Regions from separate parts of the Rahnella aceris genome, predicted to be linked through region 3. Evidence: predicted binding sites of a transcription regulator. Region 3 holds the regulator's gene; each other region holds the start of a gene.
The links. The regulator PurR, encoded in region 3, represses purine synthesis genes. The targets are predictions, from matches to a motif close to CANGCAAACGTTTGCNTG.
Positions count from the first base shown of each region.

Region 1: purT (formate-dependent phosphoribosylglycinamide formyltransferase) is a predicted target of PurR. The motif match lies at 3,293-3,310, and genes of this name have one in related genera.
Region 2: purL (phosphoribosylformylglycinamidine synthase) is a predicted target of PurR. The motif match lies at 2,200-2,217, and genes of this name have one in related genera.
Region 4: ypfJ (KPN_02809 family neutral zinc metallopeptidase) is a predicted target of PurR. The motif match lies at 2,282-2,299, and genes of this name have one in related genera.

Region 1 covers NZ_JAADJV010000001.1:2,047,888-2,052,571, reverse strand. Annotated here, with positions in the region: gene GW591_RS09270 (CoA pyrophosphatase) at 1-237, opposite strand, end outside; gene pabB (aminodeoxychorismate synthase component 1) at 234-1,610, opposite strand; gene GW591_RS09260 (YoaH family protein) at 1,772-1,954, shown strand; gene purT (formate-dependent phosphoribosylglycinamide formyltransferase) at 2,045-3,223, opposite strand; gene dbpA (ATP-dependent RNA helicase DbpA) at 3,474-4,684, shown strand, end outside.
Region 2 covers NZ_JAADJV010000001.1:2,624,722-2,629,405, reverse strand. Annotated here, with positions in the region: gene tadA (tRNA adenosine(34) deaminase TadA) at 1-556, shown strand, start outside; gene mltF (membrane-bound lytic murein transglycosylase MltF) at 575-2,035, opposite strand; gene purL (phosphoribosylformylglycinamidine synthase) at 2,311-4,684, shown strand, end outside.
Region 3 covers NZ_JAADJV010000001.1:1,892,379-1,897,062, forward strand. Annotated here, with positions in the region: gene GW591_RS08545 (C40 family peptidase) at 1-820, shown strand, start outside; gene cydH (cytochrome bd-I oxidase subunit CydH) at 986-1,156, opposite strand; gene purR (HTH-type transcriptional repressor PurR) at 1,410-2,435, shown strand; gene punR (DNA-binding transcriptional activator PunR) at 2,472-3,377, opposite strand; gene punC (purine nucleoside transporter PunC) at 3,514-4,684, shown strand, end outside.
Region 4 covers NZ_JAADJV010000001.1:2,448,364-2,453,047, forward strand. Annotated here, with positions in the region: gene GW591_RS11195 (tRNA(Met) cytidine acetyltransferase TmcA) at 1-665, opposite strand, end outside; gene GW591_RS11200 (DUF441 domain-containing protein) at 667-1,119, opposite strand; gene ypfJ (KPN_02809 family neutral zinc metallopeptidase) at 1,234-2,106, opposite strand; gene purC (phosphoribosylaminoimidazolesuccinocarboxamide synthase) at 2,326-3,039, opposite strand; gene bamC (outer membrane protein assembly factor BamC) at 3,096-4,175, opposite strand; gene dapA (4-hydroxy-tetrahydrodipicolinate synthase) at 4,192-4,684, opposite strand, start outside.

The sequences.
Region 1 (4,684 bases), 160 kb from region 3:
TGCTGCACCACCGGGAAAGGCGACCTGGCCGGCGTGTTTACGCAACTGATCGGAGCGGCGCGTCAGTAAAAGGGTCGGTTCCGGACGGCAGATAATCGGGATCAACACAGCGGCGTGGCGGGTTCCGCGCAACGCCGCAGCAGGCAGGCGCGGCTGCTGCAATTGAAAACGCAGGATGAAATCTTCCACGGCAGGTGAAAACGTCTGTAAGGGCGCGTGTTGTTCCAGCAGCGTCACGGCTGTATTTCTCCTAATTCAGGCAGAATACGGGCAATCTTATCAAAAGTTTCCTGATATTCCGCCTGTTCCTGACTGTCAGCGACGATCCCGCCACCCGCCCAGCAGTAAATTTTGCCCTGTGCGGTGAGCAATGTGCGGATGGTGATATTGCTGTCCATCGTGCCGCAGCAACTCAGATATGCAATGCTGCCGCAATAGCCGTTGCGCCGGTGCGGTTCAAGTTCTTCGATAATTTCCATGGCACGCACTTTGGGCGCACCGGTAATGGAGCCGCCGGGGAAACAGGCACGCAGTAAGGCGCTGGCGTGACAGGTTTCGGGTAACCGGGCGGTGATCGTGCTGACCAGATGATGGACGGCGGGGAAGGGCTCCACAACGAACAGCTCCGGCACCCGCACACTGCCGGGTGTCGCCACGCGGCCGATATCGTTACGCAGCAAATCGACAATCATCAGGTTTTCGGCGCGATCCTTTTCCGATGCCGCGAGCCGTTCTGCCTGCTGCATATCCTCAGTCGGATCTTCGCAGCGCGGCAGCGTTCCCTTAATCGGGCGGGTCTGTATCTCAGCGTCTTTCAGCCAGATGAAACGCTCGGGTGAAAGACAGACAACGGCATTTTCCGGCAGACGCAGAAACGCGGAGAAAGGGGCGCGGTTAGCCTGATTGAGGCGCAGGAAAGCCTGCCATTCATCGCCGCTGTATTCCGTCGAAAACCGCTGCGCCAGATTGATCTGATAGCAATCACCACTGTGAATATATTCCTGAATCTTACGGAATTTCTCACCGTATTCTTCGCGGCTCATATTTGCCCGCCACGGCGCATGTAAACAGAAAGGCGCAGGAGAAGGAACAGGTTGGTACTGGGCCAGCCAGCGTAAACGTTCAGAAACGTCACCATGGCAAATCAGCGTCAGGCGCTGTAAATGGTGATCGGCAATCAGCGCCCAGTCATAAATCCCTACCGCCATATCCGGCAGGTCAATATCCCGTTCTGCAGTTTCAGGCAATGTTTCTATCCTGCGCCCCAGGTCATAACCGAACAAACCCAGTGCGCCGCCCAGAAAAGGAAAATCCGCTGAACTTTCTGCCCGTAAACCGGCCACTGCCATTTGCTCTTCCAGTAAAGCAAACGGATCTTCAGTCCGGGTTTCGGCCATGCCGTTGTGCTCAATCTGCGTTAGCTTGCCACGTGTGGTCAGCGTGATCAGCGGATCGGCCACCAGAATATCGAAACGATTATGCTGGTGCTGTGCCGAACCTGAATGCAGTAACATCGCCCACGGCAAAGCAGAAAGCGGCGCGAACCGTTCAGTTATTGCATCGGGCTGATAAGGTAATGAATGGAAAACAACGGGTTGGGCGAATGGCATGACGGGTATGAGTTTCTCTGGCGCAGTGACTATTTTTCAGGATCCTAACACAGATCGGGCTGCCTGAAAGCAGCGCAGGCGATTTGCGTGAATAAGGCGTATACTGTGCAACCCCGCACTGCGCGGGCTTTTTATTATCACCCGTACAACAGGACACTCCCATGCTGACAGGTATGCCTTCATTATCACATCACGAACAAGAACAGGCCGCCGATCGTATCCGCCAGTTAATGGAAAACGGCATGAGCAGCGGCGAAGCCATTGCGACCGTTGCAGAAGAAATCCGCGAAACGCATAAAGGTGACCGTGTGACCGTCATTTTTGATGACGAAGACGACGAATAAAACGTTGCTCCGCAGTTTCCCTTTGCTGCAAAGAAAAACCGGACTCTTTTCAGGCGTCCGGTTTTTTTTCATCTCAGCGTCAGGAATGGATTAGCCTTTAACCACCACTGCAGCCGCTGCCTGTTTGGCCTGTTCCACGGCGTCTTCAACGTTGTCCGCCGTCGCCAGCGCTACGCCAAGGCGGCGCTTACCACTGATTTCCGGCTTACCGAACAGACGGATCTGGTTGTAACCGGTCAGTGCGTTTTCCAGGCCGGTAAACGTCACGTTGCTGCTGGTCAGTTCCGGCAGGATTACGGCAGAAGCGGAAGGGCCGAACTGGCGGATATTGCCCACCGGCAGACCGAGGAATGCGCGCACATGCAGGGCGAACTCTGATAAATCCTGAGAAATCAGCGTTACCATCCCGGTGTCGTGCGGGCGAGGTGACACTTCGCTGAAGATCACTTCATCACCACAAACAAACAGTTCAACGCCAAACAGACCTTTACCGCCCAACGCTTTCACCACTTTCTCTGCGATGTCTTTGGCGCGCTGCAATGCAAGGTCTGTCATCTGCTGTGGCTGCCAGGATTCGCGGTAATCACCGTCTTCCTGACGGTGTCCGATTGGCGCACAGAAATGAATGCCATCAACGGCGCTGATCGTCAGCAGGGTGATTTCAAAATCAAACTTCACCAGACCTTCAACGATGACACGTCCGCCGCCAGCACGGCCACCTTGCTGGGCATAATCCCATGCCGCCTGTAACTGATCGGCACTGCGGATCAGGCTCTGACCTTTACCGGAAGAGCTCATCACCGGTTTGATAATGCACGGATAGCCGATGGCGTCGATCGCCTCACGGAAAGCCGCTTCATCATCGGCAAACTGATAAGTGGAAGTTGGCAGCTTCAGCGTTTCGGCAGCCAGACGACGGATGCCTTCGCGGTTCATGGTCAGGCGTGTCGCTTCAGCACAAGGCACGACGTTGTGACCCTGTTTTTCCAGCTCGACCAGCATGCTGGTGGCAATCGCTTCGATTTCCGGCACGATAAAATCAGGGTGTTCGCTTTCGATAACCTGTTTCAGTGCATCGCCATCCAGCATGTTAATGACATGGCTGCGATGGGCGACCTGCATCGCGGGTGCATCGGCATAGCGATCAACGGCGATCACTTCCAGACCCAGTCGCTGGCATTCAATCGCCACTTCTTTGCCCAGTTCGCCGGAGCCTAATAACATGACGCGGGTGGCGCCAGTGCGCAGTGCAGTACCAATGGTTAACATAGCTTCGTACCCAGATCTGTGTGAAGGAAAATAGGAATTTCGGCGCGCAGTATATCTGAAATTATTGTCGACGAAAACGATTGCGCAGTGCTGTTGATAAATTTAAGCGGGAATAAAAGCAGGATTTTTTCAGCCTGTTTTCTGCCGTTTAAGGCAGTCTGCGGGCGTCTCTGTTATCATTTACTCAAACCATGGCGTCAGGCTTCCTGCCGCTGTCCCGATTTTTGCCTCACATAAAGAGTTATCGCCCTTGAGCACGCATTCCTTTTCTGCCCTGACATTACCCGTTGAGCAACTTTCTAACCTGAATGAACTGGGTTACACCGAAATGACCCCGATTCAGGAAGCGTCGTTGCCTGCCATCCTGCTGGGTCAGGACGTCCGCGCCAAAGCCAAAACCGGCAGCGGTAAAACAGCCGCTTTCGGTATCGGTTTACTGAACAGCATTACCGTTTCACAGTTCGTCGCTCAGGCGCTGGTATTGTGTCCGACCCGCGAACTGGCCGATCAGGTCAGCAAAGAATTACGCCGTCTGGCGCGTTTTACCCAAAACATCAAAATTCTGACCCTGTGCGGTGGCCAGGCAATCGGACCACAGCTTGAATCGCTGGTCCATCCGCCGCACATTGTGGTGGGTACGCCGGGCCGTATTCAGGAGCATTTGCGTAAAGGCACGCTGAAACTGGACGAACTGAAAGTACTGGTGCTGGATGAAGCGGACCGCATGCTGGATATGGGCTTTAGCGAAGATATCGAAGATGTCGTCAGTTATACGCCGCAGGATCGCCAGACGCTGCTGTTCTCCGCGACGTATCCGGACGGCATTGAGCGCATCAGTTCTAAATTTCAGCGTCAGCCGCTGAAGGTAGAAATCGAAGGCGAAGATGACATTGCTGATATCAGGCAGATTTTCATCGAAGCCGACAAACATCAGCGTTTATCGCTGCTGGCCGCGGTGCTGTATCAGTATCAGCCGACTTCCTGTGTGGTGTTCTGTAACACCAAACGTGACTGTCAGGATGTTTGTGATGACCTGAAGGCGAAAGGCATCAGTGCGCTGGCGCTGAACGGCGACCTCGAGCAGCGTGACCGCGACCGCGTACTGGTGCGTTTCTCCAACGGCAGTTGCCGCGTACTGGTGGCGACAGATGTTGCGGCACGCGGGCTGGACATTAAACAGCTCGGCCTGGTCATTAATTACGAGCTGTCTTTCGACCCGGAAGTTCACGTTCACCGCGTGGGCCGTACCGGTCGTGCGGGCACCAGTGGCCTGGCCGTCAGTCTCGTGACACCGCAGGAAATGCCGCGTGTAACGGCGCTGGAAGATTACACCCGCCAGCGGTTTACCTGGCAGCCCGCAGCGCAGGCACTGGCCGCCGCCCCGGTAGCGCTTGATCCTGAAATGGCAACGTTGTGCATCGATGGCGGCCGTAAAGCCAAAATCCGTCCCGGCGATATTCT
Region 2 (4,684 bases), 730 kb from region 3:
GATTGAGGTTGAAGTGGCAGACGCAGAGTTGGCAGTAATAAATGATGATGAACACTGGATGCGACATGCTATGAATCTGGCGCTGAAAGCGCAGGATGAGGGTGAAGTGCCTGTGGGGGCGGTACTGGTTTTAGACAATCAGGTGATTGGTGAAGGCTGGAACCGGTCTATCGGCCATCATGATCCGACAGCGCATGCCGAAATCATGGCATTACGTCAGGGCGGCAACGCCGTGCAAAATTATCGTCTGCTCAATGCCACATTGTACGTTACGCTGGAACCTTGTGTTATGTGCGCGGGGGCGATGATCCACAGCCGGATCCGTCGCGTGGTGTATGGTGCCGCTGATGCCAAAACCGGCGCAGCGGGCTCTTTGCTCGATGTATTGCGCCATCCGGGCATGAATCATCAGGTGGAGATTACGGCGGGTGTGCTGGCAGAAGCGTGTTCGGAACAACTGAGTGCATTTTTTCGTTTTCGCCGCAGCCAGAAAAAAGCGCTGCGACTGGCAGAGCGTGCCGCGCAGGCCGGTGATGCGGCAGATGATCAGGCCTGAGAAACAGGCCTGCCAGTCTTACGGTGCCAGCGCTTCCTGCGCATTCACCACCGGATATCCCTGACCTAACTGAGCCTGCAAGGCCGCTTTCTGTGCCTGCTGTTTTTCCTTTTCCATCAGATATCCCACCAGACTCAGCTGATAACGACGGATATTCTCCACATAGTTATATGCCTGTGTACCGCGTGCATAACCGTAAGTCGTCCGGCTAAAGAAGCGTTTCTGATTCAGCATCGGCAGACGCTGTTTCACATCTGCCCAGCTGTCCGGATTGGCTTTCTGTTGCGCCGTCAGTTTGCGGGCATCCAGCATATGGCCGTAACCCATGTTATAGGCTGCCAGCGCAAACCAGATCCGTTCATCCTGCGGAACAGATTCCGGCATTTTATCCATCAGATGCGACAGATACTGGGCACCGCCACGGATGCTTTGTTCGGCATCCGTGCGGTCGTCGACATTCAATCCGCCAGCGGTAGCGCGGGTCAGCATCATCACACCCCGTACACCGGTCGGGGATTTTGCCTGCGGATCCCAGTGGGACTCCTGATAGGCGATAGCCGCCAGTAAACGCCAGTCAATATTCCCGGCATACTTTTCGAACAGCGGCTGTAAATCCGGCAGCGTACTGTCGATGGCATTGAGGAAAGTCCGGGTATCAACGTAATCAAAATCGCCCACGTGCCCGAGATATTTCTCTTCCAGCTTTTCCAGGGTGCCGTCTTCTGAAATCTGGCTGAAAAAGTCCAGCATGGCGGCAGAAAGGCTATCGTCATCAGGTTGTTTGCGGTAGTACCAGGTCACAGGTTCGTCGTCAGTCGCATCAAAAGCCACCGCAAGACGCGGATAAACACGCTGCATCAGGGCGATGGTCACCGAATCGCCCAGCGTATAATCAAGTTTACCGTTCTCGACTTGCTGCAACAGATCGCGTGGTGACATCTTATCGGTCGTGGTCCATGCGAGGTCGGGATACTTTTTGCTGGCGGCTTCCAGTGTGGCGATATGCGCGCTGCCAGCAGACACCACCAGCGAGCCTTTGATGTCTGCGAAGCTTTTCGGGCGCACTGATCCCTGCCGGTAAACCAGTTGCTGGGAAACGGAATAGTATTCCGGGCCAGCACGGTAGTTTTTCAGCCGCTCATTGTTGTACACCAGACCGGAAGCCAGCATGTCAGTATTATCATGATCCAGATCGTCGAACATGCTCTCAATGGTGGTGTGCTGTGTCACGACCAGCTGCACGCCCAGATAATCTGCAAAGCGTTTAGCCAGTTCGTAATCGAAACCGAGATTGCCTTCCGGGGAGTTCATAAAAGTCAGTGGAGAATTGAGCGTGCTTACGCGCAATTCTCCACGGGATTTTATTTGATCCAGTTGGTCGCCTTCACCTCTGTGCCACGGGACTGCCGGCCATAAAGCCAGCGCCAGTAACAGGGCGGCGATCCCCATCAGAACATAATTAATTTTTAGTCGCGTCAAATAGTTATCTCGCTGCGGCGCTCTTGTTTTTTTACGCTATGCTGTGCAGTTAGTATGGCTATATCCCCAGTGCTGACGCATTTTGCTCAACAAAACGGCAGTCTGCAACTTTATTCATGATATCCGTAAAATATGTGGGGCTATAAATGAATATCAAGTTTCCCTGCGCAAACGGTTTCGTCGGGCGTCAGCTTTCTTTATAATAGCCCGCGTTTTCCCCCTGTTGCGCCCAAAGAAGCACTGTGGTCAGTGTCTTCGAAGACGAGAGATCTGTGATTATGGAAATACTGCGTGGTTCGCCCGCTTTGTCGGCTTTTCGCATTAACAAATTGTTGTCCCGTTGTCAGGAAGCCCGTCTTCCGGTCAGCGATATCTACGCCGAATATGTACATTTTGCCGATGTCAGCGCGCCGCTGAGTTCGGACGAACAAACCAAGTTACAACGCCTCCTGAAATACGGTCCTTCTCTCGCTGAACACGCTCCTTCTGGTCGTTTACTGCTGGTTACCCCGCGCCCTGGCACCATTTCTCCGTGGTCTTCCAAAGCTACCGATATTGCACACAATTGCGGCTTGTCGCAGGTTGTGCGTCTGGAACGCGGTCTGGCATTTTATGTACAGGCGCCGCAACTGACCGAACCACAGTGGAATGAACTGGGCGCATTACTGCATGACCGCATGATGGAAACTGTCTTTGGTCATCTGGAAGACGCCAGCGCGCTGTTTGCGCAGCATCAGCCGGCCCCGGTGCAGCATGTGGATATCCTGGGCGTTGGCCGTGGCGCTCTGGAAGCCGCCAACACCAAATTAGGTCTGGCACTGGCTCAGGACGAAATTGATTATCTGATGGATGCCTTTACGTCGTTGGGGCGCAACCCGACGGACATCGAACTGTATATGTTCGCACAGGCAAACTCAGAACACTGCCGTCACAAAATCTTCAACGCAGACTGGATTATCGACGGCGAAACGCAGCCGAAATCCCTGTTTAAGATGATCAAGAACACGTTCGAACACACTCCCGATCACGTGCTGTCCGCGTATAAAGATAACGCCGCCGTGATGGAAGGTTCGCAGGTCGGTCGCTTCTACGCCGATGCGAAAGACGGTCTGTACGATTTCCATCAGGAGCAGGCGCATATCCTGATGAAGGTCGAAACCCATAACCACCCGACGGCGATCTCTCCGTGGCCAGGTGCGGCCACAGGTTCCGGCGGTGAAATCCGTGACGAAGGTGCAACCGGTCGCGGCGCGAAACCGAAAGCCGGTCTGGTCGGTTTCTCCGTGTCAAACCTGCGTATTCCTGGTTTTGAACAGCCGTGGGAAGAAGATTTTGGTAAGCCGGATCGTATCGTTACCGCGCTGGATATCATGACCGATGGCCCGCTGGGCGGCGCAGCATTTAACAACGAATTCGGTCGTCCGGCGTTGCTGGGCTACTTCCGTACTTACGAAGAAAACGTCAATAGTCACAACGGCCCTGAACTGCGCGGTTATCACAAACCGATCATGCTGGCGGGCGGTATCGGCAACATCCGTGCCGATCACGTGCAGAAAGGTGAAATCACGGTTGGCGCGAAACTGATTGTACTTGGCGGCCCGGCGATGAATATCGGTCTGGGTGGCGGCGCGGCGTCTTCTATGGCTTCCGGCCAGTCTGATGCCGATCTGGATTTTGCTTCCGTACAGCGCGACAACCCGGAAATGGAACGCCGTTGTCAGGAAGTGATCGACCGCTGCTGGCAACTGGGCGAAGCCAACCCGATTTTATTTATCCATGATGTCGGTGCCGGCGGTTTATCTAACGCCATGCCGGAACTGGTCAGCGATGGCAACCGTGGCGGGCGTTTCCAGCTTCGTGACATCCTGAACGACGAACCGGGCATGAGCCCGCTGGAAGTCTGGTGTAACGAATCACAGGAACGTTATGTGCTGGCGGTGTCTCCGGCGCAGCTTGAACAGTTCGATGCGATTTGCCAGCGTGAACGAGCACCTTACGCGGTCATCGGTGAAGCCACCGAAGAAATGCATCTTTCTCTGAAAGACAGCCATTTCGACAACCAGCCAATTGATATGCCGCTGGATGTCCTGCTGGGTAAAACGCCAAAAATGACCCGCGACGTCACCACATTGAAAGCGAAAGGTGACGACCTGAATGCGGAAAACATCCAGATTGCGGAAGCGGTAAATCGCGTTCTGCATTTGCCAGCTGTTGCTGAGAAAACCTTCCTGATCACCATCGGCGACCGCACCGTCACCGGCATGGTCGCGCGCGACCAGATGGTCGGCCCGTGGCAGATCCCGGTAGCCGACTGCGCAGTCACCACCGCCAGCCTCGACAGCTACCACGGCGAAGCGATGTCACTGGGCGAACGCGCTCCGGTTGCCTTGCTGGACTTCGCTGCCTCTGGTCGCATGGCCGTTGGTGAAGCGCTCACGAATATTGCTGCGGTGGAAATCGGCAGCCTGAAACGCGTTAAGCTTTCTGCTAACTGGATGTCTGCGGCCGGTCACCCGGGCGAAGATGCCGGTTTATACGCGGCTGTAAAAGCGGTGGGCGAAGAACTGTGTCCGGCGCTGGGTATTACTATTCCGGTGGGCAAAGACTCCATGTCGATGAAAACCCGCTGGCAGGAAGGTAACGAACAAC
Region 3 (4,684 bases):
TGTTTCTGCCGATCAGCGTAAAAGCCATGTTAATCAGGCTGCACCTGAAGAACGGCGAAAGCGAAAAACGGTGGCCGCGAAAACCAGTAAAAAAACTAAAATCGCGCCAGTGACAGAACAAAAAATTCAGGACAAGAATTCGAAGAAGAAAGTTAAAAGTACCGAACTGGCTAAACGAAAGACCACGACGGAGAAAAGTGTCAAAACGACCCGGGCCGAAAGTAAAAAAGAAAAGACACTGAAGACCACGCGGGCCGAAAGCAAAACAGTGAAACACGCCAAAACCCGTTCACTCGCGAAAAACAGCACGGAAAGGGTCAGTAAAAAAGAAGCGTATGGCCGGCACCGTAAAGGTAAAAAGCCCGAAGAAGACAGCAAACCGATTACGCTAAGTGCAACGCATAAAAAACGCTATCAGCATGCCCAGCAAACGGCGATGACCAAACTGATGCATCAGGTAGGAAAACCGTATCGCTGGGGCGGAACCTCGCCGAATACCGGTTTTGATTGCAGCGGCTTAGTCTATTACGCCTACAAAGATTTGATCCGTATTAAAATGCCACGCACAGCGAATGAAATGTATCACCTGCGCGATGCGGCTCCGGTTAAACGCGGCGAACTTGAAAGCGGTGATCTGGTGTTCTTCAGAATCAATAACCGCGGCGCAGCAGACCATGTTGGTGTTTACGTGGGGAACGGCAAGTTTATTCAGTCTCCAAGAACGGGCGAAGACATTAAAATCACCTCTCTCGGCGACGATTACTGGCAAGATCATTATGTGGGTGCACGCCGGGTAATGACGCCGAAAACGATCCGATAATAAACAATTCGTTAAGTCTGAAGTTTCGCTAATCAGCCATTGAATAGCATTTAACGAAGAGTTTCTGCAGGGAAGAGTATCGGCGGTAACGGCCACTGCGTAAAATTGAAAAGGGCGATTCCTGTAACAGGAATCGCCCTTTTTTATGGCGGATCACTTACTGAATCAGTTCATCACCGCAGTGAAACTGAAAGCGATAATCATAAGCAAAGCGCATACCGTGGTGATCAACGATAATTTCAGGTTGCTGTCCATCAAACCCCCCTTTCGGATCAAATTGTGGCATTTTTTAAGCCACACTAATTGTGTGCCAACGCATTTTCGCATAATTAACATTTAAAATCTTGTGCTGAATGACAATGTATCCCTGAGAATTTTACTTCCACTTTCCTGCATTATAAGAGAAAATTGTCGGTTAACACGCCTGTGTGCCGGTTGATTTCACCCGAGAGCATTTCACGCCTCATTCTGAAGAATCCACCCAACGATTTCACTGCCCTTTTAGAAGCCAGCAGTGAGATCCACGCAAGCAAACGATTAACATAATGCTAACGTGCTGAAACACGTGAGTTCAGGAGTCATTGTTTACATGGCAACGATTAAAGATGTCGCAAAGCGCGCTGGCGTTTCCACTACAACCGTGTCGCACGTCATCAATAAAACACGTTTCGTCGCCGAAGAAACCAAAGAAGCGGTTCTCCTTGCAATCAAAGAGTTACATTACTCGCCGAGTGCTGTAGCCCGCAGTCTGAAGGTCAATAACACCAAAACGATCGGTCTGCTTGCCACCTCCAGCGAAGCGCCCTATTTTGCCGAAGTGATTGAAGCCGTAGAAAACAGCTGCTTCTCCAAAGGCTATACGCTGATTTTGTGTAACTCGCATAATAATCTGGAAAAACAACAAGCCTACCTGCAAATGCTGGCGCAAAAACGCGTCGATGGCTTGCTGGTGATGTGCGCGGAATATCCTGATGAGTTGCTCAATATGCTCGAGGAGCACCGTTCGATCCCAATGGTGGTCATGGACTGGGGCGAAGCGCGTAAGAACTTCACCGACAGCATTATTGATAATGCTTTCGAAGGGGGTTACATGGCCGGGCGTTATCTGATTGAACGCGGTCATCGTGATATTGGGGTGATCCCGGGCCAACTGGCACGTAATACCGGCGGTGGCCGCTTCCAGGGTTTTGTGAAAGCACTGACTGAAGCCAATATTCCGCTGCGTGACGAATGGGTGGTTCAGGGCGATTTCGAGCCGGAATCGGGCTATCAGGCGATGCATAAAATTCTGATGCAGAAGCACCGCCCGACTGCCGTATTCTGTGGTGGCGATGTGATGGCAATGGGCGCAATCTGTGCCGCAGACGAACTGGGCCTGCGCGTTCCTCAGGATATTTCCGTGATCGGTTACGACAATGTGCGTAACGCCCGTTACTTCTCCCCCGCGCTGACAACCGTGCATCAGCCGAAAGAACGTCTGGGTGAAATGGCCTTTACCATGTTGCTGGACAGAATTGTCAGTAAGCGTGAAGAGTCTCAGACCATTGAGGTGCATCCGAAACTGGTCGAACGCCGTTCCGTAGCCGATGGTCCGTACCGCGATTACCGCCGTTAACAGATATCGAACGCCTGCAGATGCAGGCGTTTTTTTCTAATCACGCAGCCATTCCTGATTCATGGTTTCTGTATCGCCCATATATTCCAGCAACCAGGCCAGCGAGGGTGACGGATTGCTTTGATCCCACGTCAGGCAACACGGGCTGTCGGGAAACGTATTTTCCAGCGTCAGCACCTGCAACTTTTTCTGTTCTATCCACGGCGTGACGCGATGAACCGGCATCATACCCACGCATAAGCCTTCGGTCAGGCATTCCAGCGCACAGGTCCAGTCTGGCACGACCAGCCGCCGCTGGTTATCAAGCGTCCATGTATCCCGCTTAGGCAATGTCCGGGAGGTGTCTTCCAGACAGAGTGCAGGATAAGGCCGCAACTCATCATCATTCAGCGCGCCGGATAACTGAGCCAGCGGATGTTGCGGGCTGACGACGCAATGCCAGTCCATAAATCCCATGTCACGAAAACTGAAGCCCCCGCCAACCGGTATCGCGCGTGTAGCACCGATCGCCACGTCTGCCCGCCCGTCAACCAGCGCATCCCAGACACCATTAAACACTTCTGAGTGAATAATGAGTTCGGTGTCCGCAAAATGGCGGTAGAAATCGAGCACCAGACGCCGTGTCCGTGCGGGTTTTACAATCCGGTCAACCGCCACACGTAATTCGCCGCGCCAGCCGTTCGCCACCTGCTGACACTGCCGGCGCGTGGCTATCATTTTTTTTGTCAGAATCCGCGCTTCATCGACAAAAACCTTTCCCGCAGGCGTCAGTACCACGTCACGATGGCGACGTTCAAACAACGGCACGGCCAGCCACTGCTCAAGCTGACGGACGGTATAGCTGATAGCAGAAGGTACGCGGTGCAAATCTTGCGCTGCCGCACTAAAACTACCTGTTCTTGCCACGGCATCTACCACTTCAAGGGCGTATTCTGACCACATAATTCAGCCTTCAATATTTTTGATAGCAGAGTGCAAATATTAGCGTTTCACAAGCCTGTTATCAAAGCGTTAAACTCCGCCTCCGGTATGTAATCTGCATCACATCATCTGCAATAAATAAATTAATGAGACGATAATGAAACCCTCCTTTGGATTTATGCTCTATCTCGCGGGACTGAGCATGCTGGGCTTTTTAGCCACTGATATGTATCTGCCTGCGTTCAGCGCCATGCAAACCAGTCTGATGACCAGCCCCGGGATGATCAGCGCAAGTCTGAGCATTTTTCTCGGCGGATTTGCTCTCGGTCAGTTGTTATGGGGGCCGTTGTCAGACAGGATCGGCCGTAAACCGGTATTGCTTCTTGGTCTGACACTGTTTGCGGTCGGTTGTCTGGGCGTTATCTGGGTTGAGAATGTACGCGCCCTTCTGGCCCTGCGCTTCTTACAGGCGATGGGCGTTTGTGCCGCCGCAGTCACCTGGCAGGCAATCGTTGTTGACCGTTTCTCTGCCGATGTGGCGAAAAAAACCTTCGCCAGCATTATGCCGTTAGTGGCTCTTTCTCCGGCACTGGCACCATTACTTGGTGCGTGGGTACTCAATCATTTTGACTGGGAAGCCATTTTTGCTCTGCTGACCGCAGTCGCCGTCGTCCTGGTGCTGACGACGCTGACTCTGCGTGAGAATAAACCGGCAAAACAAGCGAAGGCTGATAAAACAGGGTTTGCGACGTTACTGAAATCGCCTGTTTACAGCGGGAATGTCATGATTTATGCCGCCTGTTCAGCCGGATTCTTTGCGTGGTTAACGGGTTCACCGTTTATCCTGAGCGACATGGGTTATTCACCCGGTGCCATCGGGCTGAGCTATGTCCCGCAGACTATTGCTTTCCTGCTTGGTGGTTTTGGTTGCCGTGTTGTGATCAGCAAGCTGGACGGTAATAAAATTCTGCCATGGTTACTGGCGGGTTACGGCGTCAGTATGGTGACTTTGTTCTGTGTTGCCATGTTCACGGATGCCGGGCTGATTAGCCTGCTGATCCCTTTCTGTCTGATGGCTTTGGTGAATGGTGCAACCTACCCAATTGTTGTCGCAAATGCATTAATGCCGTTTCCTGCTAATACAGGCAAGGCGGCAGCATTGCAAAATACGCTGCAGCTCGGGCTGTGCTTCCTTGCCAGCTTGCTGGTTTCCGCATTTATTGTGCATCCGCTCATGGCGACAGTCACGATCATGCTGTCTACACTATTGTTGGTAGTTTTGGGCCGCTGGCTCTCTTTGCAGCATGAAAGCCCGCAAGACAATGGAC
Region 4 (4,684 bases), 560 kb from region 3:
GGTGCGGTCACCCAGCAAGTACCCGGCCACTGTCTGGCAAGCATTCCCGCCAGCGTCGATTTTCCACGGCCACGGGCAGCCGTCAGCACCCATACGCCGGACTGAGCCTGCATCAGTTGTTGTAAAATCTGCGATTGTTCAGCGGTGGGCTGACCGTCGGGTGGCAGCCAGTCGGGTGCTGCTGGCAGCGGGGGGATATCAAAAGGCTGATCCTGCCGGCAAACCGTAATGTTGCGATCTTGTTCGAGTAAAGACTGGAAACGGCGGATGAAACGCGGCGTCGGGATCGCCTGCGGGTATTCGCTCCAGCGCAGGCTGTCCGCGTCCGGCGTGTCAGGCCAGGCGTTCCATTCCGGTATTAGCAGAATCAGCCAGCTTCCGGCTTTCAATGTGCCGGAAAATACCGCCAGCGCCTCGGTATTGAGGCCATAACGCGCATCAAACACACCGTGAAAAATGTCCTGTCCGAGCAGCGTCTGCGCCGCTGAAGGCGGGCAGGATGTGACGCCATCAGGCGGTGAATCACTCAGCCACAGCCAGTCACCGGCACTTTGGGCAGAGAACAGGACAGCCTGTTGTTCACACCACTGCGTCCCGCCACTGAACACCAGCAAACGCCGGACACCCAGCCGCTGCATCTGCTGCTGTAGCAACGTCGCAGACATGTCAGGTTTTCCCGACAATCATCGATAACAGACCGGCAGCAATCAGCGGCCCGACCGGTACGCCTTTAAACAACGCCACGCCCAGCACGGTGCCGACTAACAGGCCAGCCACCAGATGCGGCTGCGTGCCCATCAGCGTCAGGCCACGTCCGCCAAGCCACGACACCAGCACACCCACCAGAATGGCGACAATAGATTTCCAGTGGAGGAAAGAATGCACCATGGTGCTGGCGCTGATTTTTCCGCTGGCAATCGGCGCCATCACGCCAATGGTCAGAATAATAATGCCGATAGTCAGGCCGTATTTTTCTATCCACGGAAAAAAACTGTTCAGTGGCGTAATACGCACCGTGAGGAGGAAGAACATTGCGATGGTGACGGCGCTGTTGTGGCTGATAATGCCCAGACCGGCGAAAACAAGTAAGATCAATAGGGTTGGATCGAGAAAAGCCATGGCATTCCCAGCGGTTCAACATGAAAATGAAAGAGAGGCCCGGGGAGCCTCTCTGGATCGGTCATTGATTATTGAACAGTTTTTAGCAGCAGACCAGCGCTTCCTGCCACTTAATCAGCGGCTGGCAAAGGTATTACACTGGTCCGGATTACCGGTATCAAAGCCGCGTTTGAACCAGGTATAACGCTGCTGGGAAGTACCGTGAGTGAAGCTGTCCGGCACCACGCGCCCCTGACTTTGCTGTTGCAACCGGTCATCGCCGATGGCCTGCGCGGCATCCAGCGCTTCTTTCAGATCGCCCTCTTCGAGAACATTTTGCTGCTGCATCGCGTGCCCCCAGACACCGGCGTAACAGTCAGCCTGTAATTCCATTTTCACCGACAACTGATTTACCACAGTCTGCGACGCGCCCTGCTGCATCTCGCGAACCTTGCGTTCGGTGCCCAGCAAATTCTGCACATGGTGGCCGACTTCGTGCGCCACCACATAGCCCTGCGCAAAATCACCGCCCGCGCCGAGTTTGTTCTGCAATTCCTGATAGAACGACAGATCGATATACACCGTGCTGTCCGCCGGACAATAGAACGGCCCCATCACTGACTGGCCGGTGCCACAACCTGTGCGGGTCGCGCCGCGATACATCACCAGTTTGGGTTCACGATAAGTCATGCCCTGCCGCTGGAAAATCTCTTTCCAGGTGTCTTCCGTCGAAGCGAGGATCACCGAGGTGAATTTTGCCTGCTCGTCATCTTTCGGGCTGATGGATTGTGACTGTGTTTGCTGCATGCCGCCGGACTGACCGCCGTCAATCAGCGGAGTGAGGTCGATACCGTAATACCCGGCCACCAGCACCACGATGATGATCACGATACCGCTTTTGCCACGGATCGGCAGGCGCATTCCTCCGCCGCCTAAACCGCCGCCGTTAGATCCCTGTCCGCGTCTGTCTTCTACATTGTCGCTTTCGCGACGCCCTTGCCAACGCATAGATACCTCCAACCTGTTTTTTTAAGACTAGCCAGCACACGCAGTTAATACCATCTGCGAAAGGACGTAAGTTTAGTGGCGGAGGAATTAAATGAAAGGAATCAGTGTTAAAACAAGAAAATTAAATGCAGGAAAGAGAACGGGTGACGGAGGCCATCACCCGTTTAGTGCATACCGCGTAAACGATTGCGTAGTCTGGCTAAAAAAATAACGTGCAGCTTAGTCCAGTTTCACACCGATACGGTGAGCGACTTCTTCGTAAGCTTCGATCAGGCCACCCAGGCTCTGGCGGTAACGGTCTTTGTCCATTTTGTTCAGGGTTTCTTTATCCCACAGGCGGCTGCCGTCAGGAGAGAACTCATCACCGAGCACCACTTCCCCGTTGAACAGACCGAATTCCAGTTTGAAGTCGACCAGGATCAGACCGGCATCATCAAACAGTTTGCTCAGCACGTCGTTGGCTTTGTAGCTCAGCTCTTTCATGCGCGCGAGGTTTTCTTCGTTCACCCAGCCAAACGTCTTGCAATACGATTCGTTGATCATCGGGTCGTGCATGGCGTCATTTTTGAGGAACAAATCGAACAACGGTGGGTTCAGTTCCAGACCTTCTTCAATGCCCAGACGTTTTACCAGCGAACCAGCAGCACGGTTACGGATCACGCATTCAACCGGGACCATATCCAGTTTTTTCACCAGCACTTCGGTGTCAGACAGCAGGCGTTCCATTTGAGTAGGAATACCGGCTTCTTCCAGCTTAGCCATGATGAAATGGTTAAATTTGTTGTTAACCATGCCTTTACGGTCGAACTGCTCAATACGCTGACCATCCAGTGCTGACGTATCGTTACGGAACTCCAGTACCAGAAGGTCCGGGTTTTCGGTGGTGTAGACGGTTTTCGCCTTGCCGCGATACAACTCAGCTAACTTTTGCATCTTTACTTACTCCAGTGGAAAAAACAGATGTAAAAAGGGGCCGGAGCCCCTTGGTATTATTTTGCGCTACTCTGGCTAAACGCGGCCTGCATGACCGCCACCATCGCATCGTTCTGCGACTGGCTGAGAGCATGTCCTTTCGGATCAAGGAACTGCAAACTACTACGGTTGTCGAGGTCGCCAACCTGAAGTTTGTAATCACCGGAAGTCAGCCCCGGATCTTTCGCACCCAGTGTCTGCCACGCATCGTCATTCAGCGGTTTGTAGGTCACAGACAATGTGCCTTGCGGACGGCTGCTGTCGGTCACTTTCATGCCGACTTTTGTCAGGGCATTTGGCAGGCGATCCCACACAACACCGTAGCTCTCACGAACAATCAGCACCGGCAGGCCGGTATCATCTGCACCGCTCTGAACATCAATCTCACCAACACGACGGTTGTCGAGGCGTGCCTGAGTATCCTGCTGCACTTTATCCAGGTTCGCCGTGATGGCGTTCATCATCTGGCTGTTGTAACGCTGGATTTCAGCAGAAGAGGTCACAGGTTTATCCTGTTGTTTCAGCTCAAGCGTTTTCACCGTCAGCGCTAACTGGTAACTCTGCTGTTTCACGCTGATCTGATAACGCCCCTGATACTGGAAGTCTTCATCCGCACGATTCCAGTCAACGAAATCGGTGGTCAGTGTCTGGTTAGCATCATCACGGTTGGCAATTTTGAAATTATTTTGCTCAACCGCTTTCACGACGTTATTCCACAGATCACGGTTCTGCGCGGTATTTTCCAGCAACACGGTGCTGCTGTTGCCAGAGAATTGCGTCTGGGAACCGCTCAGCAGCGCCAGTGGCTGGGATGGTGGACGGATGTCGAGTTGTTTGCCCACGGCGCCCTGCATTGATCCTGCCTGTACTTCATACGTTCCGTTCTGCACGGGAAGAATCATCCCGACCGGCGCTTTCAGCTCATGCAGACCTGACGCATCCAGGTAGGCTTCATCGCCACTTACCTGGCGTTTGTAACGTTGATCGCTTGAACAGGCGGCCAGCAGCATGATCAGGGAAACCCCGACCACTTTCGCTACGGCCGTTTTCTGCAATCGGGTCATCTGGAAACTGTTCTTGTCAAATAAAGAGGCCATCAAATCTTCCTAAGAGTTACAGCAAACCGGCGCTTTTTAATGCTTCTTCCACGACCGGACGGGCAGCATCTGTTAACGGCGTCATAGGCAGACGCATCGTATCGGTTGCCATCAAACCCAGTGCCTTACAGGCCCATTTCACCGGGATTGGGTTTGCTTCTACAAACAAATTCTGATGCAAAGGCATCAGGCGCTGATTCAGGCGACGCGCTTCGGCAAAGTTGCCAAGCGCTGCCAGCTCACAAAGTTGGGCCATTTCACGGGCAGCTACGTTAGCCGTGACGGAAATAACGCCCTTACCACCGAGTTGCATAAAGTCCAGACCGCTGGCGTCATCGCCGCTCAGCAAAATGAAATCTTCATCATCAACCAGCACTTGGATCTGACTAACCCGACTTAAGTTCCCTGTTGCTTCTTTAACAGCAACAATATTCTTCAATTTTGCTAAACGCGCGATAGTCTGCGGCAACATATCGCAGCCGGTACGTGAAGGCACATTGTAGAGAATT